DNA from 4 places in the Massilia sp. DD77 genome. Region 1 is predicted to be linked to each of the others. Evidence: predicted binding sites of a transcription regulator. Region 1 holds the regulator's gene; each other region holds the start of a gene.
What was found. The regulator FNR, encoded in region 1, switches genes on or off when oxygen is low (the NO sensors DNR and NnrR bind a similar motif). The targets are predictions, from matches to a motif close to TTGATNNNNATCAA.
Positions count from the first base shown of each region.

Region 2: a site for FNR is predicted at 3,599-3,612, ahead of V7778_RS10880 (agglutinin biogenesis protein MshI). Genes of this name have one in related genera too.
Region 3: a site for FNR is predicted at 5,471-5,484, ahead of V7778_RS13110 (universal stress protein). Genes of this name have one in related genera too.
Region 4: a site for FNR is predicted at 2,926-2,939, ahead of V7778_RS13060 (cation-translocating P-type ATPase). Genes of this name have one in related genera too.

Region 1 covers NZ_JBAMDH010000009.1:92,941-100,213, forward strand. The annotation lists gene V7778_RS07040 (DMT family transporter) at 1-292, opposite strand, end outside; gene V7778_RS07045 (helix-turn-helix transcriptional regulator) at 352-1,116, opposite strand; gene fnr (fumarate/nitrate reduction transcriptional regulator Fnr) at 1,120-1,893, opposite strand; gene V7778_RS07055 (cytochrome ubiquinol oxidase subunit I) at 2,098-3,546, shown strand; gene cydB (cytochrome d ubiquinol oxidase subunit II) at 3,551-4,570, shown strand; gene V7778_RS07065 (DUF2474 domain-containing protein) at 4,570-4,710, shown strand; gene V7778_RS07070 (TorD/DmsD family molecular chaperone) at 4,787-5,455, shown strand; gene V7778_RS07075 (formate dehydrogenase) at 5,448-5,714, shown strand; gene V7778_RS07080 (formate dehydrogenase subunit alpha) at 5,749-7,273, shown strand, end outside.
Region 2 covers NZ_JBAMDH010000015.1:85,055-92,327, reverse strand. The annotation lists gene V7778_RS10890 (agglutinin biogenesis protein MshP) at 1-447, shown strand, start outside; gene V7778_RS10885 (DUF6701 domain-containing protein) at 456-3,518, shown strand; gene V7778_RS10880 (agglutinin biogenesis protein MshI) at 3,661-4,599, shown strand; gene V7778_RS10875 (hypothetical protein) at 4,596-5,243, shown strand; gene V7778_RS10870 (hypothetical protein) at 5,240-6,040, shown strand; gene V7778_RS10865 (hypothetical protein) at 6,025-6,393, shown strand; gene mshL (pilus (MSHA type) biogenesis protein MshL) at 6,390-7,273, shown strand, end outside.
Region 3 covers NZ_JBAMDH010000019.1:36,094-43,366, reverse strand. The annotation lists gene hypE (hydrogenase expression/formation protein HypE) at 1-664, opposite strand, end outside; gene hypF (carbamoyltransferase HypF) at 661-2,928, opposite strand; gene hypD (hydrogenase formation protein HypD) at 2,933-4,045, opposite strand; gene hypB (hydrogenase nickel incorporation protein HypB) at 4,042-4,770, opposite strand; gene V7778_RS13120 (hydrogenase maturation nickel metallochaperone HypA/HybF) at 4,812-5,171, opposite strand; gene V7778_RS13115 (HypC/HybG/HupF family hydrogenase formation chaperone) at 5,171-5,404, opposite strand; gene V7778_RS13110 (universal stress protein) at 5,545-6,066, shown strand; gene V7778_RS13105 (universal stress protein) at 6,088-6,924, opposite strand; gene V7778_RS13100 (bifunctional acetate--CoA ligase family protein/GNAT family N-acetyltransferase) at 7,151-7,273, shown strand, end outside.
Region 4 covers NZ_JBAMDH010000019.1:22,521-29,793, reverse strand. The annotation lists gene V7778_RS13065 (MBL fold metallo-hydrolase) at 1-196, shown strand, start outside; gene V7778_RS13060 (cation-translocating P-type ATPase) at 222-2,771, opposite strand; gene V7778_RS13055 (helix-turn-helix domain-containing protein) at 3,080-3,829, shown strand; gene V7778_RS13050 (GGDEF domain-containing protein) at 3,840-4,994, opposite strand; gene V7778_RS13045 (universal stress protein) at 5,055-5,555, opposite strand; gene V7778_RS13040 (universal stress protein) at 5,587-6,024, opposite strand; gene V7778_RS13035 (universal stress protein) at 6,072-6,527, opposite strand; gene V7778_RS13030 (PEP-CTERM sorting domain-containing protein) at 6,583-7,273, opposite strand, start outside.

The DNA of each region.
Region 1 (7,273 bases):
CTTGCTGCACGGCGGTCGCCAGGAACACGTAATAAACGATGTTCCCGCTGAAGGAGAGCCAGAGCAGGGCGCGCCATTCCTTCCAGGTGAGCGTGCGCAGCAGGCGCCGCCAGGAAGGCGCAATCAGGACCGCCGCCACCAGGCCGTAGGCCAGGTAGCGCCCGGCCGACAACTGCAAAGGCAGGAAGCCGGCGGTGAGTTCGGGAGCGAGAAAGACCAGGCCCCAGAGGGCGCCGGCGAGGATGCCCGAACCGATGCCGAGCGAGGTGTGCGAAGTGCTTGGCTTGACCATGAATGTCTCCTGAGAGCGGAGATTCTGGCCGCGCGGCCGGGACCGCGTCTTGGCGCCGCCTACTGCGTCTTGTGCGTATCCTCGCGTGCGGCCTTGCGGTAGGCGGCGGGCGTGGTGTCCATGGCCTTGCGCATGGCGCGGGTCAGCACGCTCTGGTCGGAGAAGCCGGTCTCCAGGGCGAGGTCGGCGATGGGCCGCCCGGTCGAGGCCAACAGGGTGCAGACCGCTTCCAGCCGGCGGCGCAGCAGCCATTCGTGGGGGCTCAGCCCAGTCTCCAGGCGGAACAGGGTGTGCAGGCGGCTGGCGCTGAGGGAGGCGGCGTGCGCCATGCTGTCCAGGGTCCAGGGCAGGCCGGGTTGAAGCTCGATGCGCGCCATCAGCGCGGCAAGCCTGGAGGCGGGCTGGAAGGCGGCCTGGGCCTGGGCCAGGGAATCGAGCAGCAGCGGGGTCCAGCCCTGCACCAGCTGGGGCGCCGCCTTGGCGCCGGCCGCCGCCAGGCTCATGAACTCGACCAGCTTGCGCGCGGCCGCGCCGATCGGGGTGAAGGGGCGCTCCAGCAGGCGCTCCCAGGGACCTTGCCGCAGCAGCCCGGGATCGAGGTCGAGGATGAAGGACTGGTTGCCGGCCGCGCCAGCCTGCGAATGCCAGGCGCCGGGTGCGACCACGGCGGCGTGCAGCAGATCGAGCTTGCGGCCGCGGCCTTCGATGTCGAGTTCGACCTCGCCGGCCACCGGCAGCACGATCTGGGCATAGTCGTGGCGGTCCGCCTCGCGCACCATGCCGTAGCTGCGCAGGTGCAGGTCGACCGGAAGCGGCGCCGCCATGGTTCAGGCCATGGGGCTGCAGATGTCGGTGCCGGCCGCGAGCGCCTTCAGCTTGGCCGGGTCGAGCAGGGTGACGTCGCGCTTGTCGACCTGCAGCCAGCCCTGCTTCTTGAAGCGCGACAGCAGCCGGCTGACGCTCTCGATGGTCAGGCCCAGGTAGTTGCCGATGTCCTCGCGCGACATGCGCAGCTGGAAGCTGGTGGGCGAATAGCCGCGCGCCGCATAGCGGGCCGACAGGTTGACCAGGAAGACGGCGAAGCGCTGCTCGGCGCGCATATTGCCTAGCAGTAGCATGACGTTCTGCTCGCGCGTGATTTCCTGGCTCATGATGCGGTGGAAGTGGCGCAGCAGGGCCGGCACTTCGCCGAACAGCTCTTCGAGGCGCGTGAAGGGAATTTCGCAGACCTCGCTGTCTTCCAGCGCCACGGCGTCGCAGTGGTGGTTGCCGCTGATCGCGTCCATGCCCAGCAGCTCGCCGGCCATCTGGAAGCCGGTGATCTGGGCTTCGCCGGCCGCGTTCACCTGGTAGGTCTTGAAGTGGCCGAAGCGCACCGCGTACAGGTTGCGGAACGGCTCTCCCATCTGGTAGAGCCGTTCATCTTTTTCCAGGCGCCGGCGGCGGCCGATGATCTGGTCGAGGCGGTTGATGTCGGCGTCTTCCAGGCCCATGGGCAGGCACAACTGGTGCATGCTGCAGGCGGAGCAGCTGGCTTTCAGGGCCTGGATGCTCACGGGCTGCTTGCTGGGGTCGGTGATGAACGACACGGGCTGGGTCATGGGGGTTCCGGTGGATCGCGCGATGCTCAGATTATAGACGGGCGGGCCGGGGATGCGACGCGACAAATCGTCCCAGGGACCCAGATTTGCCGGCAAACCGCGCCAGATTCAGTGACAGCCGTAGCAAAAAAGCCATTACCCAAGCGTGCGCCCCCACCGCGCATGCTAGATTCGCAACACGCCGACACCACGAAGGAACACGCCATGCTTGGTCTGTCCGCCCTGGATCTCGCACGGATCCAGTTCGCCTTCACGATGTCCTTCCATATTTTGTTTCCGGCTATCACAATTGGCATGGCCAGCTACCTGGCCGTGCTCGAACTGTGCTGGCTGCGCAGCGGGCGCCAGGTCTTCGTCGACCTGTATCACTTCTGGCTCAAGATCTTCGCCGTCACCTTCGGCATGGGCGTGGTCTCGGGCATCGTCATGGCCTACCAGATCGGCACCAACTGGAGCTACCTGTCGGAATTCGCGGGCAGCATCCTGGGACCGATCCTGTCCTATGAAGTGCTGACCGCCTTCTTCCTGGAGGCCGGTTTCCTGGGCGTGATGCTGTTCGGCTGGAACCGGGTCGGCCCGGCCCTGCATGTCGTCGCTACCTGCATGGTGGCGATCGGCACCCTGATCTCGTCCACCTGGATCCTGGCCGCCAACAGCTGGATGCAGACGCCGCAAGGCTATGCCATCGAGAACGGACGAATGGTGCCGGCCGACTGGCTGGCGATCGTTTTCAATCCCTCCTTTCCCTACCGCCTGGTGCACATGGTGATCGCCGCCTATCTCACCACGGCCCTGCTGGTGGGCGCCTCCGCCGCCTGGCACCTGCTGCGCGGGCGCGACAACCCGGCGGTGCGCAAGATGATGTCGATGGCGATGTGGATGCTGCTGCTGGTGGCGCCGGTCCAGGCCGTGGTCGGCGACTTCCACGGCCTGAACACGCTCAAGCACCAGCCGGCCAAGCTGGCGGCGATGGAAGGCCACTGGCAGAACCATCCGGGCGAGGCGGTGCCGCTGCTGCTGTTCGGGATTCCCGACATGGAAGAGGAGCGCACCCGGTACGCGCTCGGCATCCCTTACCTGGGCAGCATCATCCTGACCCACACCCTGGACGGCCAGGTCCCGGCCCTGAAGGATTTTCCGCGCGACCAGCGGCCGAACTCCCTGATCGTGTTCTGGAGCTTCCGCCTGATGGTGGGGCTGGGCCTCCTGATGATCGCGCTCGGGGCCTGGAGCCTGTTCCTGCGGCGCGGCGGGCGCCTGTTCGCCAACCGGCTGTTCCTGCGCTTCGCCCTGTGGATGGGGCCGGCGGGCCTGGTGGCGATCCTGGCCGGCTGGGTGACCACCGAGGTGGGGCGCCAGCCCTGGGTGGTGTATGGCGTGCTGCGCACGGCGGACGCCGTCTCGCCCCATGGCGCCGTGGCCCTGGGCCTGACCCTGGCGCTGTTCGTGGCGGCTTACCTGTTCGTGTTCGGGGCCGGCACCGGCTACGTGCTGCGCATGATCCGCAAGGGGCCGCAGCACTTCGAGCTGGCGCGGCCGCCCGAGGGCGGGCCGGGCGAGGAGCGCACCCCGATGCGGCCGATGTCGGCGGCCGACGTCCAGAACGACGACAATACCAACGACGGCGCGGACGCTGGTCCGGAGCGGAGCTGAAGCCATGGGCATCGATACTTCCATCATCTGGGCCGTCATCATCTTCTTCGCGGTCTTCATGTACGTGCTGCTGGACGGCTTCGACCTGGGCATCGGCCTGCTGTTTCCCTTCACTCCCAAGAAGCGCGACCGCGACACCATGATGAACACGGTGGCCCCGGTCTGGGACGGCAACGAGACCTGGCTGGTGCTGGGCGGGGAAGGACTGCTGGCGGCCTTCCCGGTGGCCTATTCGATCATCCTCTCGGGCCTCTACCTGCCTCTGGTCTTCATGCTGATCGGCCTGGTGTTCCGCGGCGTGGCCTTCGAGTTCCGCTTCAAGGCCAAGGAGCACGAGCGCCACCTGTGGGACAAGGCCTTCATCGGCGGCTCGGTCGTCGCCAGCTTCTTCCAGGGCGTCTCGCTCGGGGCCTTCCTGGACGGCATCGCGGTCTCTGGCCGCAGCTATGCCGGCGGGGCGCTCGACTGGATCGCGCCTTTCCCCCTGGTCGCCGGCCTGGGCGTGATGATCGCCTATACCCTGCTGGGGGCTACCTGGCTGATCATGAAGACCGAAGGCGAACTGCATGCGCGCATGGTGCAGGTGGCGCGTCCCTTCGCCCTGATGCTGCTGGGCGCCATCGTGGTGGTCAGCATCTGGACCCCGCTGCGCGACCCGGCCGTGGCCGACCGCTGGTTCACCTTCCCGAACACCGTGTTCCTGGCGCCGGTGCCGATCCTGGTGGCGGCCTGCATGCTCCTGCTGCTGCGTTCGCTGGGGCGCGGGCGCGGCAAGGAGCCGTTCAGGCTGCCCTTCGTGATGGCCCTGGCCCTGATCTTCCTGGGCTACAGCGGCATGGCGATCAGCATCTGGCCCCACATCGTTCCGCCAAGCATCTCGATCTGGGAAGCGGCCTCGCCGCCGAGCAGCCAGGGCTTCGCGCTGGTGGGCACGCTGTTCATCCTGCCCATCATCCTGATGTACACGGCCTGGTCGTACTGGGTATTCCGGGGCAAGGTCAAGGCCGACGCGGGCTATCACTGATGGAACACCTCAAGCCCGGCAAACGCCAATGGATGCGCCGCCTGGCCTGGACGGCGGCGCTCTGGCTGGGCGGCGTGGCCACCCTGGCGCTGGTTGCCTTCGCGCTGCGCCTGGTCATGCGGGCAGCCGGCATGCGTTGACGAGCCAAGCGTGCGCGCTCTCCAGCTGGGGAGGAATACACTTCTCATGAACCTTTGCTAACAGGAGAGCTGCACAGTGTCCACGCCCAGCGCGCCCACGCTCGACCGACCAGCCGGCGTCACGCTGGCGCCTCCCCTGAGTGGTGAAGACCAGGCGCGCGCCGACCTGTACGCCTTGCTGTCGCGGCTGCTTTTGGCTCCGCCCGACGCCGAGCTGCTGGAGGCGCTCGCCAATGCCGACCCGATCCTGGCCCAGGGCGGCGAACTGGCCTTGGAGCAAGCCTGGGAGCAATTGACCTTGGCATCGGGCGTGATGGACCCGCAGGCGGTCGCCGACGAATTCGCCCAGCTCTTCATCAGCATCGGCACGCCGCCGGTCAATCCCTACGGTTCACGCTACCTGTCCGGCTACATCAACGACGCTCCGCTGGCCGTCCTGCGCGCCGACCTGGCGCGCCTGGGACTGGCGCGGGTGCGCGGCGTGGGCGAGTTCGAGGACCACCTGGGCGCCCTGTGCGAGACCATGCGCCTGCTGGTGGCGGGCGCACCGGGCATTCCACGCCGCACGCTGGCGGAGCAGAAAAGCTTTTTCGAGGCCCACCTCGCGCCCTGGTATGCGCGCGCCGTGGCCGACATCTCGGCCGCCGAGGGGGCCAACTACTACCGGCTGATCGCAAGGCTGGCGGGAGTCTTCCTCGCGATCGAAGCCGAGGCCTTCGTGGTAGGGGAGGAGACCCATGACTGACGCACTCGAAGCGACCGGCGCGGCGTTGCCCGCGCCCCCGTCTTCCGGCCAGGCGCCGGACCCTCGCGGGCCTGGGCCCGACCCCACCCGCCGCAGCTTCCTGAAGGCGGCGCCGCTGGGCGCCCTGGCGGTCGTGACCGGTTCCGCGCAGGCGGACGCGGCCAAGGCCCCGGCCGCCGGCGCCGCGCCCCGGACCGCGCGCGGCTACCACGAAACCGAGCACATCCGCCGTTACTACCAGACCGCCGCCTATTGGTGAGCGATATCGTGAGCGATACAGGAGGAGCCAGCACATGTCCCTCGTAAAGACGACGCGCGACAGCGCCCTGAAGCGCAGGCGTTTCCTGGTGGGAGCGGGTGTCGCGGCCGGCGCCGGCGCCTTCGCCCGCCACCTGCCGCTGAACGTGATCGAAGCGGCCGAGGCGGCCGATCCGGTGCCCAACGCCCCGGTGCCGACCGAGATCAAGCGCACGGTCTGCAGCCACTGCTCGGTGGGCTGCTCGGTCGACGCGGTGGTCGCCAACGGCGTCTGGGTGCGCCAGGAAGCGGCCTTCGATTCGCCCATCAACATGGGCGCCCACTGCGCCAAGGGCGCCTCGGTGCGCGAGCACGCCTTCGGCGAGCACCGCCTGCGCTACCCGATGAAGCTGGTGGGCGGGAAATACCAGCGCATTTCCTGGGACCAGGCGATCAACGAGATCGGCGACAAGCTGCTGCAACTGCGCCAGCACGCCGGCCCCGACGCCCTGATGGTGATCGGCAGCTCCAAGCACAATAACGAACAGGCCTATCTGCTGCGCAAGTGGGTCTCGATGTGGGGGTCGAACAACTGCGACCACCAGGCGCGCATCTGCCACTCGACGACGGTCGCGGGCGTGGCCCAGACCTTCGGCTACGGGGCGATGACCAATTCCTTCAATGATTTGCACCACAGCAAGGCGGTGCTCTTCATCGGCTCCAACCCGGCCGAGGCCCACCCGATCTCGATGCTGCACTTCCTGCACGCCAAGGAACTGGGCGCGAAGATGATCGTGATCGACCCGCGCTTCACCCGCACGGCGCGCTTTGCCCACCACTACGTGCGGGTGCGTCCCGGCACCGACATTCCGCTGGTCTGGGGCATGCTGTGGCATATCTTCCAGAACGGCTGGGAAGACAAGAAATACATCAGCGAGCGCACCTACGGCATGGAGGACGTGCGCAAGGAAGTCGCCAAGTGGACGCCCGATAAAGTGTCGGACGTGACGGGCGTGCCGGAATCGGCGGTGCGCATGGCGGCCGAGATGCTGGCGACCAACCGGCCGTCCTCGGTGGTCTGGTGCATGGGCATCACCCAGCACCACGTCGGCACCGCCAATGTGCGCGCGCTGTGCATCCTGCAGCTGGCGCTGGGCAATATCGGCGTGCCGGGCGGCGGCGCCAACATCTACCGCGGCCACGACAACGTGCAGGGCGCCACCGACGTCGGCCCCAATGGCGAGTCGCTGCCGGGCTACTATGGCCTGGCCGAAGGTTCCTGGAAGCACTTCGCAAATGTCTGGGGCGTCGACTACAACTGGATCCTGTCGCGCTTCGCGTCCAAGGAGCTGATGGAGAAGCCCGGCATCACGGTGTCGCGCTGGTTCGACGCGGTCAACGAGCAGAACCGCTTCATCGACCAGCCGAGCAATCTGCGCGCCGTGTTTTACTGGGGCCACGCACCCAACAGCCAGACCCGCCTGCCGGACATGAAGGCGGCGATGCAAAAACTCGACATGCTGGTCGTGATCGACCCCTACCCGAGCATGACGGCGGCCATGCACGGCCGCACCGATGGCG
Region 2 (7,273 bases), on a different contig from region 1:
CGCCGCCTGGCGCGCAGCGCCGGCGTCGGCCTCGTCACCGCGATCTTCCTGCTGGTCGTCCTGGCCGGCATGGGCGTGGCGGCGGTGAGCCTGTTCAATTCGCAGCAGGCCAGCGCCAGCCTGGACCTGGAGGGGGCGCGCGCCTACCAGGCCGCCCGCGCCGGCATCGAATGGGGCCTGTTCCAGCGCCTGCGTCCCCCCGGCAACTGCGTGGCGACGACCTCGTTCCGCTTGCCGGACAGCGTGCTGGCCAGCTACACGGTGACAGTCAGTTGTACCCTTCTGCCCACCCTGCAGGTGGAAGACGATAACGGCGATCCGCAGCCGCTCCAGCGCTGGCGCATCCGCGCCATCGCCTGCAACCAGCCGGTCAACGGCGCCTGCGAACAGCAACCAACCAGCACCAGTCCGGACTACGTCCGGCGCCAGGTCGAGGTCGAGCTATGAAACGATGCATGTCGATGCTGCGGGCGCTGGCGGCGTTCGCGATCCTCTTGTGGGGCGTGTCCGGGGTCGTGCCCGCGCAAGCGCAGACCGCGCTGCGCCTGTACAAGACTTATTCCGGCAACATCAACTTCACCGGCACGCAGGCCACCCTGCGCAAATGGGCCGAGGGGAATCAGTCCTGCCACGTCAGCTCGCCCAACAAGAAAGAAAAGGCGAAGCTCACCCTGCCGTTCCTGTCGAACGTGGTGTCGGCCCAGCTGTACTGGGCCGGTTCGGGCAGTAGTCCCGACAGGACCGTGACGATGAACGGCTATTCGATCACCGCGAGCTCCACGCGCAGCTATACCGCCAGCGTGGCCAACGGCATTCCGTATTTCAGCAGCGCGGCCGACGTGACCAGTATCGTCAGGGAGTACGGCAGCGGCGACTACAGCTTCAGCGGCCTGAGCGTGTCGAACGGCAGCCTGCATTGCGACCGCAACGCCGTGCTGGGCGGCTTCTCGCTGCTGGTGGTGTACTCGAACGGCAGCGAGTCCTACCGCAACCTGAACATCTACGAGGGATTCCAGCCCCTGTACTACGCCGAACTGCGCTTCACGATGACCAACTTCCGCACGCCGGACAACGTGACCACGACCGAGCGCGGCCGCTTTGGCCACATCGTGTGGGAAGGCGACCAGGGCTTGTCGGCCAATGCCGAGGCGGTCTACTTCACGGGGAACAACACCAGCTCGATCCTGACCAATGGCGCCTATGCGCCCGCGGGCAACCAGTTTAATTCGCAGAGCAGCGTCAACAAAGACGCCGCATCGGTCGGCGTCGACTTCGACACCTACGAGATCGGCCCGTTCACGGCCCGGCAGAACGTCGCCAGCGCCACCTTCCGCGCGACCGAGGACATGATCCTGCTGAGCACGGCCGTCCTGGCCGTGCCGAGCGCGCCGGACGCCGACCTGGCGCTCGAGATGGTGCAGAACGGCCCGCTCAAGGAAAACGCCCCGGCCAGCTACAACTTCACGGTGAACAACAAGGGGCCGTCAGCGGACGATGGGCCGATCACCGTGCGCATTACGCTGCCTTCCAGTCAGACCTACACGTCGGCCACCGGCACCGACTGGAGCTGCACGGTCTTCGGCCAGGTGGTGACCTGCAACTACGCGCAGACGCTCGCCATGAACGAGGTGACGCCGCCGCTGGTGCTGAACACCAAGGTCACCAAGGCGGGCGAGATGACGGTCAGCGCGACGGTGACGGGGTCGATGGACCCGGATACCAGCAACAATACCAAGAGCGTCAAATCGACCACGGTGGTGCCTCAGGCGGCAGGCTACAAATTCACCAGCGTCAAATGCGCGGTCGGAGCGGTGGTGGGATCGAGCGCCTGCCCGCTGTATGACGAGACCACCAACGGGATCGTGGCGGGGAACGTGGCGCCGGTATGGGTGACTGCTGTCTCCGAGGGCAAGGCGCTGGCGGTCAGCACCAGCCAGACCGTCACCGCGCCGCTCCAGTTCGCGCTGGGCTGCTACGGTCCGCAATCCTCGACGGCGCAGGCCAGGTACAGCCACACGGTCGGGACGGCGACCACCACGATCAGCCTGGACAAGTGCAGCTCGGCCACCGGCATGCCGACTTGGCAGTCCCTGACCTTGAGCTATCCGGCCAACACCGCATCGGTCGAGACCAGGTTTTCCTACCTCGATGTCGGCATCCTCAAGCTCTTCCTGAAGGACAGCAAGGGCCTGCTCGACGACGCCGACCTTGTTTCGGTGCCGGCCAAGCTCGAACTGGCAATCGTCCGCAATGATGGCAGCTATGCGAACCCCAAGACCAAGGAGCTGACCGAGGTGGGTTTCGCGATGGCCGGCGAGACGTTTACGATGTCCCTGGTCGCGCGTGCCAGCACCGGCGAGGAGCTCAAGGGCTTCGGCAACGAAGGTGTCGCCCTGCGGCCGAAACCGGTACTCGCCATGGCGGGGACGGGGGCGCTGAAGGACGTGTCGGCGCAAGAGCTGACCAAGCTGGAAGGAAGCTTCCCCGATGCTGGCGCCTTCAAGGGCACGGCGTTCAGCTGGAGCCAGGTCGGCAGCTTCGAACTCACGGCCGCGGTCGCAGCCTACCTTGGCACGAGCCGCGACTACACCACCGACCTGCAGACCGTGGGCCGTTTCTACCCGGCGTATTTCTCGACCATCGTCGACGGCAATTTCGATTGCGTGCCCCGCATGAAATGTCCGGCCGAAGGTTTGGCGGCGATCACGACCGCGACGCATTCGACCCAGGGCTTTGCGGTGCAGGTCAAGGCGCATGATGTCGACGGCGGCGAGCTCTCTTTCTTCAACAGCGTTCGCTTCCCGACCCTGGTGCCGGAAATTAACCTGCAGGCCGTGAGCAAGCCGGGTACCGGTACCGCCATTGTCGCACCCGCGAACGGTGGCCTCACTCTGGGAGGCAGCAACAAACGCTTGACTACCCGAGCGGCCGCCTACGGTCTCGGGACCGCGTTCGACGCGAGAGCCACGCGCAGTAAGGCCGGCTGGCCGCCCCCGGCCGCGATCTACCTGCGCGCGACCGCCGCCGAGAGCCGCGGCGGCAAAGGTGCGCTCACCTTGAGCTCTGTACAGACCGACATCGACCAATCGATCGAAGGCGGCATCATGGTCGTGACCGGCCGGGTCGAGGTCGCCAATGTCTTCGGCTCCGAACGGCTGAGCACCCGCATCCCACTGCAGGCACAGTTCTGGACCGGCACCGCCTGGGCGCCAACCTCGACCTTCACCGACCCGGACGAGCTCAACGTCAGCCAGGTACGCTTTTCCAGCTGCACCCGCTCGCTGAAGGTCGCCGGCATGAGCGGCACCGCCAACTGCATCGCCCTGGACTCGGCCAGCGCCGGCGCCTTGCCGCTCACGGATGGCCGCGCGGTGTACGCGATTGCCCCAGTCGGCGCCAACCGGCAGGGCAGTGTATTGGTCAACCTCGACAGCCCGGCCTGGCTGCCCAGCACCTTCGGACAAGTGAGCTTTGGTCAATACCGCAGTCCGGTCATCTACGTGCGCGAAGTCTATTGATAACGAAATCGGGCAAAAACGGCGCGAAACGCACACGTAGCGGGTAATCCGAGAGATTTAGTGATGGTTTTCGGCACTTCTTGAATATAATCAAGAGGTAGCCGAAACCCTTCACTTTTCGTCGATCGACTCCCGGGCGTGCATGCGTTTTTTTAAGAGAGCAAAGAAAAAAGATGGCTGGTTGAGCATCGCCGTCCAGCGCGACGGGATTGCTGCCGCCAGCGTCAAGCGCATCGCCGAGGGCAAGCCCTTCGTGCGCTTTGCGCAATTCCTTCCGGGCCAGGACACCGCGGCCGTGCTCGAAAAGGCCGCGCGCGAAGGCCAGGCCAACAGCTTCCGCTGCGCCACCGTGCTGGCGGGCGGCGAGTACCAGGTCCTGAGCGTCGAGGCGCCGAACGTGCCCAAGGACGAGATGAAGACCGCCATCCGCTGGCGCCTCAAGGACATCCTCGATTTCCCGGTCGACCAGGCCACCATCGACGTGCTCGACATTCCCGTCGACGCCAATGCCGGCGCGCGCGCCCAGCAGTCGGTGTTCGTGGTCGCGGCGCGCAATACCGTGATCGCCCCGCGCCAGAAACTCTTCCTGGACGCCAAGGTCGATCTGGGCGTGATCGACATTCCCGAAATGGCCCAGCGGAATATCTCGGCCATGCTGGCGCCGGAAGGGCGGGGCGTGGCCATGCTCTCGTTCGGCGAGGACGGCGGTCTGCTGACGGTCACCTACAAAGGCGAGCTCTACCTGTCGCGCCGCTTCGACGTCACCATCGAACAGCTGCTCGAACCCGACCACGAGCGCAAGCACGCCAGCTTCGACCGCATCACGCTCGAGTTGCAGCGTTCGCTCGACCACTTCGAGCGCCAGTATTCCTTCATCAGCGTGGCCAAGCTGGTGCTCGGCCCGTCGGATGTGAGCGGCCTCGAGGAGTACCTGTCGAGCAACCTGTACACCCCGGTCGAAAGCCTGGACCTGGCCAGCTTGCTCGACTTCTCGCGTACCCCCGAGCTGGCCGACAAGTCGGTCCAGCAGCGCTTCTTCCTGGCACTGGGCGCCGCCTTGCGCGAGGAGGTGGCGGCATGAGCCAGCAGATCAATCTGTTCAACCCGGCCTTCCTGCCCCAGAAGAAGGTCCTGACCGCCGGCACCATGGCGATCGCCCTGGCCGTGCTGGTGGCCGGCCTCGGGGGGCTGCTCGCCTATGGTAAGGTACGCACCGAAAGTCTGCGCGCCGAAGCCGAGGCCGGCGCGCTGCGCCTGAAGCAGAAGCAGGAGCGCCTGGCGAGCGTCAACACCGATTTCGCGCCGCGCCAGAAGAGCCGCGAGCTCGACGCCGAGATCCTGGAGGCCGAGGCCCACCTGGCCTCGCTGCGCCACATTTCCGGCATCATCGAGCGCGGCGACCTGGGCGACACCAGGGGCTATGCCGGCTACTTCCGCGCGCTGGCGCGCCAGAGCGTGCCGGGCCTGTGGCTGACCGGCGTGACCGTGGCCGGCGCCGGCAAGGACATCGGCATCAAGGGCCGCACCACCGACCCGGCCAAGGTGCCGGGCTACCTGAACCGTCTGACCGGCGAGCCCCTGATGCAGGGCAAGGCCTTCACCAGCCTGCAGATCCGCCAGGCGGCGCCGGTTAACGCCACGGGTGCGGACGGCAAGCCGTCCACCGTTCCGGCGCCCTATGTGGAGTTCAGCCTGCAATCGGTGGCCGAAGAGGTGCGCCAATGAAGGCTGTACCAATGAAGGCGCGCATCAAGGAACTGGCGGCGAAGATCGACGCGCTGAGCCTGCGCGAACGTGGATTGATGTTCGCCGCCGTCGTGGCTGTTATCGTGTTCCTGGCGCACTCGATGGCGCTCGGCCCCTTGCTGCGCGACCAGGATACCCTGCGCGACCAGATCGCCCAGCAGCGCAACAACATGATGGGCCTGGACGGGGAGATCACCGCCAAGGTACAGGCTTACCAGGTCGATCCGGATGCGCCCGCGCGCAAGCGGCTGGCCGCGATCAAGGAAGAAACCGCCCGCCTGAACGAGGCCCTGCTGGCCATGGAACACGGACTGGTGGCGCCGGAGCGCATGGCGCCGCTGGTCGAGTCCATCCTCAAGGCCAACGGCCGCCTGAAGCTGGTGTCGCTGCGCACCCTGCCTTCCGAGCCGCTGTCGGGCGCGGAAGGGGCGGGCAACGCGCCGCCGCCGGCGCCGCCCACGCCGGCGCCACAGCCCGCGCCGGGTACGCTGGGCGCATTGCAGCCGCCCATGGCGCCTGCGCCCGGAGCGGCAGCAGCAGGGGCCGCCCCGGCAGCCGCGGCGCCCAAGCAAGCCGATCTGCTGTACCGCCATGGTGTCGAAGTCACCGTGCGCGGCAATTATCTCGACATGGTCGATTACATGAGCGCGCTCGAAACCATGCCCACCCGGCTGTTCTGGGGCAAGGCGCAGCTCGACGTGGAGGAGTATCCGGCATCCCGCCTGACCCTCACCCTGTACACCCTGAGCCTGGACCGGAAATGGATGAAGCTGTGAAGAACCTGATCCTGACGACCCTGGCGGGCCTCGCGCTCGCCCACCTGCCTGCCGGTGCGCAGGCCCTGACCGACCCGACCCGCCCGCCGGCAGCCCTCGAAGGCGCACGCGCCGACGGCGCCGGCGACAGTTTGCCGCGCCTGCAGTCGGTGCTGATTTCGCCGCGCGCCGGCGGACGCCACGTGGCCGTGATCGACGGTGAAACCGTGCGGCTGGGCGATTCCTTCCGCGGCGCCCGCGTGGTGCGCATGACCCAGACCGAGGTCGAGCTGGCGCGCGGCGCCGAGCGCCAGGTGCTGCGTCTCGACGTCGCCGCCGCGACCGTCGCCGGCATGACCCGGGCGGTCCAATGAAGCGTGGCACCGCGATGGGCAAGCTGCTGCTCCTGGGCGCCGGCGCCGCCGGCGTGCTGCTGCTGTCCGGCTGCGACACCGCCCCGAAGAACGACGCCCCGGACCTGATCGCGAAGGAGATGGCCAAGGCCGCTGCCAAGCCTGCCGCCGCGCCGGTGGTCGACCAGGCAGTCGCCAATGCGCTGCTGCCGCCGGCCAGCGCGCTGGCCAGCCAGCTGCCCAAGGCCCGTCCGGCGCTGGAAGAGCGCTTCAACGTCTCCTTCAATAACGTTCCGGCCCAGCAGTTCTTCCGCTCGATCGTGGCCGGCACCCGCTACAACATGCTGGTGCATCCGGACGTGAGCGGCAGCATCAGCGCCAACCTCAAGGACGTGACCCTGGCCGAGACGCTGGAAGCGATCCGCGAGATGTACGGCTACGACTACCGCATCGACGGCACCCGCATCACCATCCGCCCGCTGACGATGCAGACCCGGATGTTCCAGGTGAACTACCTGACCGCCAAGCGGCGCGGCATGTCGAACCTGCGCGTGACCTCGACCTCGGTGGCCGATGCCGGCACCAGCGGCAGCGGGTCCGGCGGCAGCGGCGGGCAGGGCGCCGGCAACCAGCCGAACAACAACCAGAATAACAACCGGAACGGCACCAGCAACCAGGTGCAGCTCGACAGCACCGACGTCAACACGGTCTCCGAGAACGACTTCTGGGGCGAGCTGAAGGCGGCCATCGACGCCATCGTCGGCTCGCGCGAAGGCGGGCGCAGCGTGGTGGTCAGCCCGCAGTCGGGCGTGGTCGTGATCCGCGCCATGCCGGACGAGCTGCGCAACGTCGACGCCTACCTGAAGGCCACCCAGCTGTCGGTCGACCGCCAGGTGATCCT
Region 3 (7,273 bases), on a different contig from region 1:
TCGGGTCGCGCATGAAGCGCAGGCCGGGCAGCGGCAACAGGGCCTGCGCCAGCCCGAGCACATTGGCGCAGTCGGACGCCAGCTCGCCCGACAGGCCAAATTCCTCCCTCGCCAGCAGGACGGCGATGCCATGGTCCCCCACCGGTCCGCTGACGAGCAGCCGGTCTCCTTCCTTCACCCCAGCCGGTCCGGGCGGAGCGCGATGGCTGCGCAGGCCGACGCCGGTGGTGGCGAGATACAGGCCGCCGCCTTCCCCGCGCCGCACCACCTTGGTATCGCCGGCCACCACCACCACGCCCGCCGCGGCGCGCGCGGCGCCGGCCATGCTGGCGACGATCCGCTCCAGTTGCGCGACCTCGAGACCCTCCTCGATGATCGCGTTCAAGGTCAGGTAGAGCGGAACGGCGCCGGCGACCGCCAGGTCGTTCACCGTGCCGTTCACCGCCAGGCTCCCGATGTCGCCGCCGGGGAACTCCAGCGGTTGCACGGTGAAGGCGTCGGTGCTCAGCAGCAACTCCGTGCCGCCCAGCGGCACTGCCGCCGCATCCGCATCCGCGTCCAGCCAGGGGTTGCCGAGATGGCGCACGAACACGGCGTCGATCAGCTCGCGCATCAGGCGTCCGCCATTGCCGTGGGCAAGCAGGATGTGCCGGTCCTGCATCATCGCCGCGCTCCCGCCTCCACCAGCTGGCCGAAAGCCAGGGCGGCGTCGTTGCAAGGCAGCCGCTGCGCCAGGCGCACTTCGAAGCCGTCCGTCGCCAGCAGGCCACACGCCTCCTCGGTGAGCCGGCGGTTCTGGAACACGCCGCCGGCGAAGCCGACATGGCATATGCCCTGCTCCTCGCGCAGGGCGCGCGCCTGCGTCAGCAGCCCGCGCGCCAGGCTGGCGTGGAACATCGCGGCCCGCTCGCCCGCCGGCCGGCGCCGGTCGGCCAGCGGGGCGACCAGCGGGCGCCAGTCCAGTTCCCATAAGCCTCCGCCGTTCCTGGCCAGCGGCAGCGCGACCGGCGCGGCATCCCATCCTTCGGCGCTCGCTTCCAGCCACATCGGCCCCTGCCCTTCGTAGCTGGCCTCGTCGAGCAGCCCCACCAGGGCCGCCGCGCCGTCGAACAGCCGGCCCGCCGCCGTGGTCGTGCTGCAGTTGATGCCCTTGCGCCAGGCCTGGAACAGCAAGGCGGCGTGTGGGCCGCGCCACGCCCGGCCGCTCTCCCAGCACAGTGCGGCCGCGCTGCGCCAGGGCGCGCGCGCGGCCTGCCCGGCTGCCGCCAGGCGGAACGGACGCAGGCTTGCCACCCGGCGCCAGGCGCCGGGGACGCCGAGCAAGGCTTCGCCTCCCCACAGGCTGCCATCGTCACCCAGGCCGACGCCATCCCAGGTAAAGACCAGCCAGCGCGCGACCTCGGGATATTCGGCGGCCAGCGCCGAAGCGTGGGCGCGGTGGTGCTGCACCCGAATGGCCGGCAGGCCCGATGCCATGGCCCAGCGCGTGCCCGCATAATCCGGATGCGCATCGCAGACGACGCCTTGCGGCGTCACCCCGTGCAGGGCGGCAAGCTCGGCCAGCGCCGCCTCGAACACGGCAAGCGCGCGCGGGCTATCCAGGCCACCGATATGCGGCCCAAGCACCGCCCGGCTGCCCCAACCCAGCGCGATCGCGTTCTTCATGTGACCGCCGGTCGCGAGCAGGGGCCGGGCCAGGGCGCGCGGCAGGGCCATCTCCACAGGGGCCGCGCCGCGCCCGAGCCGGATCGGCCTGGGCCTGCCAGCGATCACGCGAAACACCGAGTCGTCGGCCGGACGGGCGATGGGCCGGTCGTGATGCAGGCAGGCGTCGGCGACATCGCCCAGGCGTCCCTCGACGTCCGCCGCCTCGGTCAGGACCGGTTCGCCGCTGATATTGGCGGAGGTGGCCACCAGGGGCCGGCCGAAGGACTGCATCAGGAGATGATGCAGCGGGCTGCAAGGCAGCATCGCGCCCACTTCCGTCAGGCCCGGATGGACGCAACGCGCCAGCGCCGCGCCGGGTTTCGGCCGCACCAGCACGATCGGGCGCGGCGGACTCCATAGTGCCGCCTGCGCGGGCGGCTCCAGGTCCAGCGTGCGGTCCAGGCAGGCGGCGTCGGCGGGAAACAGCAGGGCCAGGGGCTTATGGGGCCGGCGCTTGCGCACCCGCAGGCGCTCCACGGCGGCCTCGTTCCCGGCGTCGGCCAGCAGATGGTAGCCGCCGATGCCCTTCGCCGCGACGATGCGTCCCGCCTTCAGCTGCGCAACGCACTCCGCCAGCGCGGCCTCGCCATGCAGCGGCGGCCTGCCGGGGGCATGGAAGGCTAGCTGCGGCCCACAGTCGGGACAGGCGACCGGTTCGGCGTGGAAGCGCCGGCTGCCGGGGTCCTCGTATTCGCTCCGGCAGCGTGCGCACAGGCGGAATGCCTTCATCGTCGTATTCGCCCGGTCGTAGGGCAGCGCCGCGATCAGCGTGTAGCGCGGGCCGCATTGGGTGCAGTTGATGAAGGGATAGCGGTAGCGCGGGTCGGCAGGATCGCCGAGTTCGCGCACGCAGTCGTCGCAGCAGAACAGGTCGGGCGGCAGGAACACTTCCCCGTCCGCATCGGCGTCGCTCGCGAGAATACGAAAGTCCGGGAAACCGGATGGAGGCTGTGCCTCGCAGGAAGCGAGGCGCGCGCGGGCCAGCGGCGGCGCCTCCGCCAGCAGGGCCTGGCCGAAGCGTTCCAGCGCGGCGGCCTCGCCTTCGCCGACGACCAGGACCTGGCCCGCGACATTCTGCACGAAGCCCCGGATGCCGCGGGCGCCGGCAAGACGGTGCACGAAAGGCCGGAATCCGACGCCCTGGACCCGCCCCGACAGCAGCCAGCGGCAGGCCGCCGCCGCGCCCTCCGCCCGTTCCCCAGTCGCGTTCACCGTATCCATGGCATCAAGCTTCGCTCCCCGCCAGCCCGGCCGGACGTTTCCCGGCCGCCCACCAGATGCGGCAGGCTCCCTCGTCGGACACCATGCAAGGGCCGACCGGCCCACGCGGCGTGCAGGCGCGGCCGTAAAGACGGCACTGGTCGGGGTAGATCTGCCCCAGCACCACTTTCGCGCAGTCGCAGCCCGGCGGCATCCGGCCCGCACGCTTGCGGCCGGCCTGCGGATCGGCGGGGAAGCGCAGGCGTGCGTCGTGCCCGGCGAAAGCGGACGTCAAGCGGTAGCCCGAGCGCGGAATCACGCCGATGCCGCGCCAGGGCGCATCGACGATGTCGAGGACCCGCGCCATCTGCTGTTGCGCCAGCGGATTGCCGCCAGGGCGCGCCACCCGCGGATAACAGTTATCGAGAAAGCAGCGCCCCTCGACGACTTGCCTCAGCACGGAATAAGTGGCCGCCAGCAGGCTGTCGGGCGTGAACCCGGCGACCGCCGCCGGCATGGCATGCCGTTCGGGCACGAAACGCCACTCGTCGGTCCCCATGACGGTGGCCACATGGCCGGGCGCCAGCAATGCGTCGAACGACGCCTGCCCGGAGTCGAGCAGCATGGCGACGGCCGGCCAGGTGCGGCGTGCCGACAGCAACACGAACAGATTGGCCGGCGCCGCGGCGAGCAGCATGGCCGCCACCGGCGCGGTCGTGGTCTCGAAGCCGGCGGCGAAGAACACCACCGCCCGCTCCGGATGCGCCCGCGCGATCCGGACCGCCTCGAGCGGCGTGGCGATCGGCCGCACATCGGCGCCCGCGCCGCGCGCCTGCTCCAGCGAGGCCGGCTCGCCCTTCGGCACATTGGCCGGCACCCGCAGCATGTCGCCGAACGCGAGCACGATCGCCTCCCCGTCGAGCGCGATCCGGACCGCGTCGTGGATGTCTTCCTCGGGACACACGCAGACGGGGCAACCGGGTCCGGGTATGAGTTCGACCTCGGGCGGCAGGACGCTGCGCAGTCCCGCCATGCTCACCGTGCGCTCGTGGCCGCCGCAGACATTCATGATCCTGAGCCGGGGCGGCAGGCGCAAGGCCCGGATGCGCGCCAGCCACTGGATGGCGTCGGCGCTCATCGGGCGTGTTCCACGGCCGCCGGCAAGGCGGCATGCATGCGGCGCAGCCAGGCGAGCCAGGCCTCCATGCCGACCCTCCTGCGGGAAGACAGCGGCAGCACGGGGGCTGGATTGGCGATCCGGCGCAGGGAGCGCGTGGCCTTGTCCTGATCGAAGTCGTCCAGGAAGGGCAGCAGGTCCACCTTGCTGATCAGGAGCAGGTCGGCGGCCCGGAACATGACCGGATACTTGGCCGGCTTGTCGTCGCCTTCGGTGACCGACAGCAGGACGACGTCATGGTGCTGGCCGAGGTCGAAGCTGGCGGGACAGACCAGGTTGCCCACGTTCTCGATGAACAGGATGTCGACCCGGTCCTGCGCCAGGCGGTGCCACGCGTCGTGCACCATCGCCGCGTCCAGGTGGCAGGCGCTGCCGGTCGTGATCTGTACCACGGGGACGCCCTTGGCGCGGATGCGGCGAGCGTCGTTGTCCGTCTCCAGGTCGCCGACGATCACGGCGATGGCGTATTCCGCGGCAAGCGCCTCGATGCTCGCCTCCAGCAGGGATGTCTTCCCCGCCCCCGGCGACGACATCAGGTTGACTGCCAGGACGCGAGCGGCGTCGAAATGGCGGCGATTGTGCGCCGCCGTCCTGTCGTTGGCGGCCAGCAGGCCGCGCAGCACCTCTATCCGTGTGCCGCGCGCTTCCACCGGTGCATAGTTCGGCCCGGAATGGCCGGCGCTCATGCCGCAACCACAGTCCTCGCACATCGTTTCCCCCCAAGGCGCTAAGTTGACTGGCCAGGGAAGACCAGGTCGACGCTGTCGAGCAGCATTTCGTCGCCGCTCAGGAGCCGGGTCAGCCCGCTGCCGCAGATGGCGCAGCTCAGCCTGTCGAGCGCGGCGTCGCCTGCTGCCCCGCAGCGCAGGCAGGCGATCCTGAGCGGAACCTCCACGATGGCCAGTTCCGCGTCCTGCGCGGGCGTACCGCGGCGCGCCTCCCGATAGGCTGCCCGCAGCAGCGCCGGCTCGATACCGGACAAGGGTCCCAGCCGCAAGCTCACCATGCTCACGCCGCTTGCCCCGTGCCGCGCCGCCAGCCGGGCCACCTGGTCCAGCAGCGCGCTGCAGACAGACAGCTCATGCATCATGTCCCGCCCTGCGCGCGTGTAGCGCGATCCAGCAGTTCCCAGGTGCCCAGCGCTTCGTCCGCTGCCACTGTCTGGATCGCATAACCCACGTGCACGATGACGAAGTCGCCGGCATCAACCGAACCGGGAGGCAAGAGGTAGAGGCTGACTTCACGACGGACGCCGCCCGCCTCGCAGCACGCCGTTTGTCCGTCGAGCGCGACAACCTGCATGGGAATGGCAAGGCACATGAGAGAGCCGTCCGATCGCGATCAATGAAGGCTTTTCCATCTTCGACTCAGTGCCGTATTAAATGTTTGATCTCGATCAAAATTGCCTGAGATGCCATTTGGCAGTTCCTTGACGCCGGTCAAACACAGCACGAGCAAGTATGGTAATCCTGAACGCATTCCACCTTCCCGGACCCTCCATCATGTTCATCGAAAGAGTTTGCGTGGCGACAGACGGCTCCGACATCGCAGTCCAGGCAGCCCAGATGGGCGCCCTGCTCGCGCGAGCAGGCGCCGGACGCATGGTGGCGGTATCGGTCGCGCAACCGCACTTTTCCATGCCGGACAGCGGCGCCGCCGTGCCGGACACCCGGGCCGAGTTCCTCCGCGCACACGAGGCTGCCCGCGCTCACGTCGAGACCGTCCGGCGCATCGCCGACGCTGCCGGGGTGAGTTGCGAGTGGGCAACACCGCTCTCCTCGGTACCGGGCCCGGAGATCGTGCGGATCGCGGAAGAACAGGGTTGCGACCTGATCGTAATGGGAACGCACGGACCGAACGACGCCAACCGGTTGTTCGCCGGCAGCGTCGCGCAATACGTGCTCGCGAACTCGACCGTCCCGGTACTGTTGCTGCGGGTACCGCGCGAAGCGTCGCGGCCGGAGTTCGGCGAATTCCCGTAAGCGCGGGGGGTCGGTTCCGGCTCAGCGCGCGAGCAACAGGGGAATCGTGCTGTCCTGGAGCACGGTCCTGCTCACGCCGCCGAGAAAGAGTTCACGGAACTGGGTATGGCCGTAGCACCCCATGACCACGAGATCGTAGCCGTCCTGTGCCGCCAGCGTCAGCAGGTGATGGCCATTGTCGATATTGCGCCGGATCGCCAGCATCTCCACCCGGATCGCGTGGCGGGAAAGGAAGGCGATCAAGTCTGCATCCTCGCCGGCATCGGACAGGCCGGCGCCGCCGGGGATCTGGAATGACACGACAGTCACGCGCGTGGCGCGCTGCATCAGGGGCACGGCGGCGCGCAGGGCGGCCGAGGCCTCCTTGCTGCCGTTCCATGCCACCAGGATGTGCTCGCCCGGCGACCGGCGCCCCGGTGCGCAGGGGACGACCAGAACCGGGCGGGCGCAGGTAAACACGACATATTCCGGAACGCGCCCGATCGTGTCGGTCAGGGCTTCGGCAAGATCGTCCTGGTTGACGACCACCAGGTCGCTGAAGCGTCCCAGCCTGGCAAGCGCATCGCTGACCAGGTCGCACACCAGGCGGCCCTCCGACGGCACCCCTGCCTCGTCGGCGATGGCGGCGAACTGTTCGAGGGCGCGCGCCGCCGTGTCGTGCAATGGCTGGAAATAGCTTGCCTCAAGGCTGTCCGGCGCCGCATGGTAGCCATGTGGAAAAATGTCACGCGACACGCCGGTGGCGGCAACGCCGATCAGGTGTGCACCATGCGCCTTGGCCAGCTCGGCGGCGATCCGGATCCGCCCTGGAGCATGGCGCGACAGGTCCGCATGTACGACGATGGTCTTGTAGCTCATCAGCCCTGCTCCTCGTCCCGACCAAGAATGTCAAGCCAGTCTCGCCATATCGCCCGGCCTTGTGTTTGATGGAGATCAAATCCACGAGCATTCGTACTGACTGGCGCAGCGAACCTCGCACTGCGGGCGCTACCATCGATTTCTATTCCAATTTTGATGTCCGTCAAATAATTTACTCTCGGGCTTCGCTAGGCTGTCGATATTTGGCTGAGGCCAGGGAGAGCTCATGAGTATTCGCAACCTCGGTCACTTCTTTGCGCCCCGCTCGGTCGCCGTGATCGGCGCCTCCGACCGGCCCGGCAGCGTGGGCGCGACCGTGTGGCGAAACATCCTTGCGGGCGGCTTCCGC
Region 4 (7,273 bases), on a different contig from region 1:
CATGTGGCCCGGCCACGACTACAAGGGCCAGGCGGTGTCGACGATCGGATGGGAGAAGCGCCACAACGCGCGCCTGGCCGGCCGCAGCCGCGCGGATTTCGTCAAGCTCATGGGCGAGCTGAACCTGCCGAAACCGAAGCTGATCGACGTGGCCGTGCCGGCAAACCAGAACCTGGGCTTGCCGCACGGCGGCTGAGCACCCAAAAGCGCGTGGCCAGCGTCTATCCTCCCGCGATCCTGGCCGGCTGTTGCCTTCGCGCAGAAAAAGCCTTGCGCAGCTCCAGCCCGGCCAGCGCAAGGAGGGCGGCCAGCCCGGCGCCGGCCAGGATCGCAGGCGGAGGGGGCGCAAGGCGGAGCATGGAGGCCGCCGCCGGAACGAACACCGCAAGCGCCAGCAGCAGCAGCGCGATCCCGGTGATCGTCCAGAACACCGGATTGGCGATTCGCAGCGTCCCGCCAACCCCGCCGCGCTGGCGGTTGGACAGCAGCAGGGCCAGGTTGCACAAGACAAGCCCGGCGAAGGCGACCGTGCGCGCCTGGGACTCGGGCAGCTGCGATAGCGCCCAGCCGTACAGCACGGCCAGCACCGCCAGCACCCACAGCCCCTGCACGAGCGCGCCGAGGATGGCTTCGCGGCCAAACAGGGCGTCATCGCGCGCCCGCGGCGGCCTGCGCATGAGGTCGGCTTCAGGTGGCTCGTTCTCGAACGCAAGCGAACACGCAGGATCGATCACCAGTTCGAGGAAGACAATATGCAGCGGATACAGCAGCACCGGCCAGCCCAGCAGGACCGGCAGCAGGGCCATGCCCGCTATTGGCACGTGCATCGCCATCACGTAGCACATCGATTTGCGCATGTTGCCGAAGATCCTGCGCCCGGAAGCGATCGCCTCCACCAGCGAGGCGAAGCGGTCGTCGAGCAGGGTGAGTTCCGCCGCCTCGCGCGCGACGTCGGTGCCGCGCCGTCCCATGGCCACACCCACGTTGGCCGCGCGCAGGGCCGGGGCGTCGTTCACGCCGTCGCCCGTCATGGCCACCACGGCGCCCTCCTGCTGCAAGGCGCGCACGATCCTCAGCTTCTGCTGCGGCGCGATGCGCGCACAGACCGCTGCCTCGGCGAGCCGGGCGGCCAGCGCCGCATCGTCGAGCGCCTCGATCTGGGCCCCAGTCAGTACTTCACCTTCCCCCAGCCCGGCCTGGCGCGCGATCGCGCGTGCCGTTTCCGGGTGGTCGCCGGTGATCATCACGACGCGAAGGCCGGCCTCCCGGCACGATGCGATTGCCGCCGGTATATCCTCGCGCAGGGGATCGGCCAAGGCAGCCAGGCCCAGCAACTCGAACCCGAAGGCGGCCGGGTCGGCCGGCCATGGGCCCGTGCGCACATCGGCGCGCGCCACCGCCAACACGCGCAGGCCTGCGCCCGCCATGCGCGCCGCCGCCTCCAGCGCCGCCGCGAGGCGCGGCGGGTCCGCGCGGCACATGGCGGCGATCGTCTCCGGCGCCCCCTTTGCGGCGACCAGCGCGCTGCCGTCCCCGCGGTCCCAGACCTGCACCAGCGCCGGGCGCTGGGGTGTCAGGCCGTACTCATGAACCTGGACCCAGCCGTGCGGCACCGCGCCGCCGTCCGCAAGCGCATCGCCCGCCAGGCGCCAGAAGGCCGCTTCCATCGGGTCGCTGCCGAGTTCGCGGCTGGCGCGCAGCGCGTGCGCCAGCAGTTCCCCGTGCGCCTCCGGCATCGGAGCCCCGCCGCCCGGCTCGTGCTTGACCCCTTCGCGCCACAGAGCCGCCACCGCCATCCGGTTCTCCGTGAGCGTGCCCGTCTTGTCGACACATAACACCGAGGTCGAACCGAGGATCTCGATGGCCGCCAGGCGCCGGGTCAGAACCTGGCGCCGCGCCAGGCGCCAGGCGCCGAGTGCGGGAAACACGGTCAGGATGACGGGAAACTCTTCCGGCAGCATCGACATCGACAAGGCGATGCCTGCCAGCAGGGCCTGCAGCCAGTCGCTGCCGCGCGCGACCAGCAACAGCACCAGGGACACGCTGACGACGCCTCCCAGCAGGGCGAAGCGGCGCGCCAGCTGCGTGGTCTCGCGCTGCAGGCGGCTGCGTGGCGGCTCGATCTGTCCGAGCGCGGCTCCGATGCGACCGATCTCGCTGCGCGGGCCGGTGGCGCTGACCCGCGCCAGGCCATGGCCCTGCACCACCAGGGTCCCGGAGAACACCCATGGCAGGTCGGCGCCGCCCGGGGGCGCCGGCGCGCTGCCCTTCGGCGCCGCGAGCTTGCCGACCGGGACCGATTCGCCGGTCAGCAGCGACTCATCCACCAGCAAGCCGGCAGCGGCGAGCAGCAGGCCGTCGGCCGGCACCCGGTCGCCCTCGCCCAGCTCCACCAGGTCGCCTTCTACCAGTGCGCTCGCCGGAATACGCTGCGCCTGGCCGTCGCGCCAAGCAAGAGCGGTCGGGGAACTCAGGTCGCGCAGTGCCTGGAGCGCGCGTTCGGTGCGCCCTTCCTGAAACAGGGTCATGCACATCATGAGGACCACCATGCCCAGCAGGAACACACCTTCGCGCGGCTCGCCCAGCAGAAGGTAGAGTACTGCGGCGCCGGCGAGCAGCAGATACATCGGCTCGCGGGCCGCGTCCGCGGCGATGCGCCGCCAGCGCCGTCGGCTTGCATCGGGCAGGCTGTTGGGACCGTCGCGCGCCAGGCGCCGAGCCGCCTCTTCGCTGTCCAGTCCCGCGGGAGCGCCGGGAGCGTCAGCTTCCATGGCTGTCCGGACGGGACGTGAAGGCCGCGTGCTCGCCGCGCAGGCCGTCGGGTATTACCGGGACGGGGTCCGCCATCGATTCCTCGCTGTCTCGTTCGATCGACATGGTCGGACCGACTGTAATTCTTCCAAGCCGATATGTCATGCGGCTCAGTTGACCGACATCAAAATTTGACCGAATAATGAAGGCGCCTGCTCGAACAGATCCACGATGCCTTACAGAAATGAAGCCATCGTCGCCCTTGCCCGCCCCTCCACTTTACCGGATACTGGTCTGCGCGGCGTCTTCGCGCGCCGGGGGAGACCGTATGAATCACATGAGCGTTCAACCTGAGCTGGGTGCTCCCATGCGCGCACCGCTGGTACCCAAGTGCCGTCGGTGCGTCGCCCGCGACCTGTACCTGCCCTCCGGCGTCGATGCACGCGAATTCGCCACGTTCAACAACCTGATCGTGCACCGCCGCCGCCTCGCGCGCGACGACATCCTGGTTCGCCGGGCCCAGCCCTTCGTCATGCTCTACGCGGTGCGGTTCGGACACCTGAAGGGTTCGCGCCCCGACCACCACGGTCATCCTCGCGTCACCGCGTTCTACATGACCGCCGACCTGATCGGCCTGGACGCGATCTCCACCGGACGCCACACATGCACCCTGGTAGCGCTCGAGGACAGCGAGGTCTGTGAAATTCCCTATACTAAGTTCTTGGAAACCCTCCAGGTATCGCCACGATTGCTGCAGCGCTTCCATTGTGCGATGAGCCAGGAGATTGTCCGCGAGCAGGCTGCGCTCCTGCATGCGAACAGGTCCGCGGCAGAAAGGCTGGCCGGATTCCTGCTGAGCCTGTCGGCAAGGTATGCCCAGCGCGGGTTGTCGGCGCGCCGCTTCCGCCTGCACATGTCGCGCGCCGATATCGGCGACCACCTCGGACTGGCGCTCGAAAGCGTCAGCCGTCTGCTGACCCGCTTCCGCGACGAGGGCTGGATCGCCCTCGACAAGCGCGAGATCGAGCTTCTCGAACCCGGGCGACTCGCGGCGCTGTTGACGGCCGCTCCCGGCTAGCCAACCATCCTCAGGGGTGTTCGTGCGGCGCCAGCTCGATGCGATCACGTCCGCCTGCCTTGGCCCGGTACAGAGCGGCATCGGCTGCAGCCAGTAAAGCGTTGAAATCCGAGTGGCGGGGTTCAAGACCTGCGATCCCGATGCTGATGGTACATCGCACCACGCCCTCCGGGAAATCCAGCCGAATGGCTGCTACGGCATTGCGCATCCTCTCGGCGCAGGCGATCGCCTCTTCTTCCTGCGTCTCCGGCATGACACAGACAAACTCCTCGCCCCCGATGCGCCCGAAATAGTCGCTGGCGCGCAGCTCGGCCGAGCACACCTTGCCAAGCTCGCGAATCAGGGCGTCGCCCGCAGGATGGCCAAAGGTATCGTTGATACGCTTGAAGTAGTCGATGTCGATCATGCTGATGGCCAACGGCCGGTTGTAGCGCCGCGCGAGCGAAAAGTCGTGACCTGCAAGCTCGATCAGGTAGCCCCGCGCCAGGAGGCCGCTGAGGCTGTCGTGATGCGCCTCATAGGCAAGCGCTCGTTGTGCCACAAACGCGGCGCGCCGCAAGTGGCCCTGCTTGATAGCGATCGCTGCGGCCAAGCCAAGCGTGATCAGGTAGACCAGGGCACTCCTGGCAAAGACCTGCTGTGGGAGAACAGCGGCGCCCAACAGGGCGAACAATAGCGTCGGGAACAGGAATATTAGCAATAAGCGGTGCAGCCGAGGCTCCATCAGCGCGACTGGAAACATGACTCCGGTGATCGCCGGGAGCGCGAGCACCAGGCCGTCGGGCAGCAGTGCCGAACTGAGGATCATGGCGCCCGTATGCGTGCCGTAGACGAAGCCGCAACGCCAGCCCACCGGGATCGCCGGGAGCCATGCGGCATACCCCACGGCGCCGATCAGCACGAGCGCCAGGCGCAACATGCTTGTGGTCGCTGCCCGCTCCGGATCGATCCAGTAATCCCATGCACTGAACAAGACCACGGCAATCCCGAATGCCGCTCCCAGCGCGGGCAGCATGTCGCCCAGGCTGCGGTCGAGTTCCTTCCCGAATTCGCGCTCGACGGCTTCCTCGAGCTTACCGGAGACGCGGGTAGTCCAGGCGCGCAAGCCCGCTTTCAGGCGACGAGGGCCCGCCTCTCCCTGCCCGGCCTGGAGTGCCTGCTTCACCGGCTCCGCAAGCGTGCGCCATGGTGGCCGCTGCGGACGCGAGCGCACCTGGAGTCCCGGTCACGCATGGCGCTCTGCTGGACAGTGCCGCGCCAGCGCCTGCGCACGCTCGTCCTTCGACACCGGCCGCAACACCATGACCGGCATCGGGGCATAGGCGAGCACCGCCTGTGTCACACTGCCTGCGAGTAGCCGGCTCAGGCCACGCCGTCCGTGCGAACCCATGAAGATCAGGTCGCAGGCCTGCTCGCATGCGGTATCGACGATCACTTTCCCTGGATCCAGGGACAGCTCGACCCGTTGCGTGCATGTCACCCCCGCATCCTGAGCGCGTGCGCAGATCGCGGCAACCAGCTTTTGCGCATTTTCGAGCAGCACGTCAACTTCGAGTCCCGCGTCGATCACCATCGCCGCCTCGGCGGACTGGATTGCAGGCTCGGGCATGGCGATGGACAGCGCAAGGATCTCGCTGCCGCAGACGCGGGCGAAATCGATCGCGGCGTCCACGGCATTCTCGGATACGGGCGAACCGTCGGTTGGGACGAGGAGGCGCTTGTACATAGCTTTGCGTTCCTTTCCGGCGCCGCGGCGCCTAGCGGTGCACCATGACGGGGATCGCGCTGTGGACCAGCACCTTGTGGGTCTCGCTACCCAGCAGCAGACCTTTGATTCCCCGGCGGCCGTGGGAGGCCATCATGATCAGGTCGCAGCCTTGTTCGCGGGCGCTTGCGATGATCGCCTCGTAAGGACTATCGGAAACGACTTGGAGGCAAGTACATGGCACGCCACGCTCGCGTGCGAGGGCGGCGATCTCGTCCAGCAGGCGTCCCGCCCGCGCCGTGCTGGCCTCCTTGTACTCGGACGCCGTCTGCTCCAGCATCTCGGCATCGGTGGTGAAGGTGTGGAACTCCGGGACCGCCGTCATGGCGACCACCGTGGCACCGGTGCTTTTGGCGAAGTCGAGGGCGGCGTAAGCAGCTCGCCCCGATGCTTCCGAACCATCGGTCGGAAAAAGTATTCGCTTGTACATTTCCACCTCCTCAATGAAGTAAGACCGTGACCGCTCGCGGGACGTGCTCATGCGGGCATGACGCTCCCGCGGTACAGCATGACCGGCAAGGGAGAATAGGCGAGCACCAGTTGCGGCACCCTGCCCGCGATCAGCCTGGTCAGTCCGCCTTGACCATGGGTCGCCATGAAGATGAGGTCGCAGTTCGACTCCTCGGCGACCCGGATGATCTCCTCATGCTCCGGCGACGCGGCCGAGGTGACGACGCTGTGCTGCACCCCGGCTGCCCCAGCCATGTCCGCAATCCTCCCGGCGCGCTGCGCGGCCAGGTCCAACGCCCGGCCGCGCTCGGCCGCCGCGGGCCCGGCCGGGTCGTCCGCGCTGACGGCCGACAGCGGAAGCATCTGCGCGATCGACAAGGCGACGATTTCGGCGCCGCACCCGCGCGCGAGGGTCACTGCCGCCCTGCCGGCGGTGTCGGACAAGGGCGATCCATCGGTGGGTACCAGGATCTTGCGGAACATCTCGGCCTCTTCCGTTCGTTCGTATTCAAGAACACCAGTCCCCAGTCTGTTCCGATCAGTCAAAAAAATGTTTGATGCAGGTCAAAATGTGCCGTAATTGCCCAGTTACGTTACCGAGATTCAGGCGCCGCCGCAGGGCGAGGGTCAACAGCCCGGCCGACAGCAGGAGGAAAGGTGCGGGCTCCGGCACCACTCCCACCTGGACGGACAGCATGGCGTCGGTGGTTGACGACATCTGCCAGTGGAGAGGGACATCCGGGTAGCTTGGGAAGGCATCGATGGTGTAGTGCCCATACACGCCGTCGCGCGCGTCGGCATAAAGCGGGCTCAGCGGCCCAGCCGCGCCCGGGTTGTCCGGCAGGTAGTACAGCGTATGGGAGAAACGGATGATATAACTCGAGTCCGGCGGGCCAGGCGTATTGAACGAAATGACATGGCCGTAGGCGTCGAAGCTGGTGGACTGGTCGTAGAGATTGACAGAGCTGTCGGCGCGGCCGCCATAGTGGAATTCCTGGTCTCCGATGCGAAAGTCGATCGCCACTTCACCGCCATCGTTGTAAGCCCAGTTGGAGGGAATGGCGTCCGGCTCGAATGTCGACCTGAGAGTCAGTTCGAAGGGAAGGAAGGGCGCCGTCGTGACACTGTCCAGCCCGAGTGCGAACAGGATGGTGCTGTCGACATTGCTCGTCCCGGTCGAATGCGTGGTGACGGACACCGGTTCGGCCAGGACAAGCGCCGGCAACCCA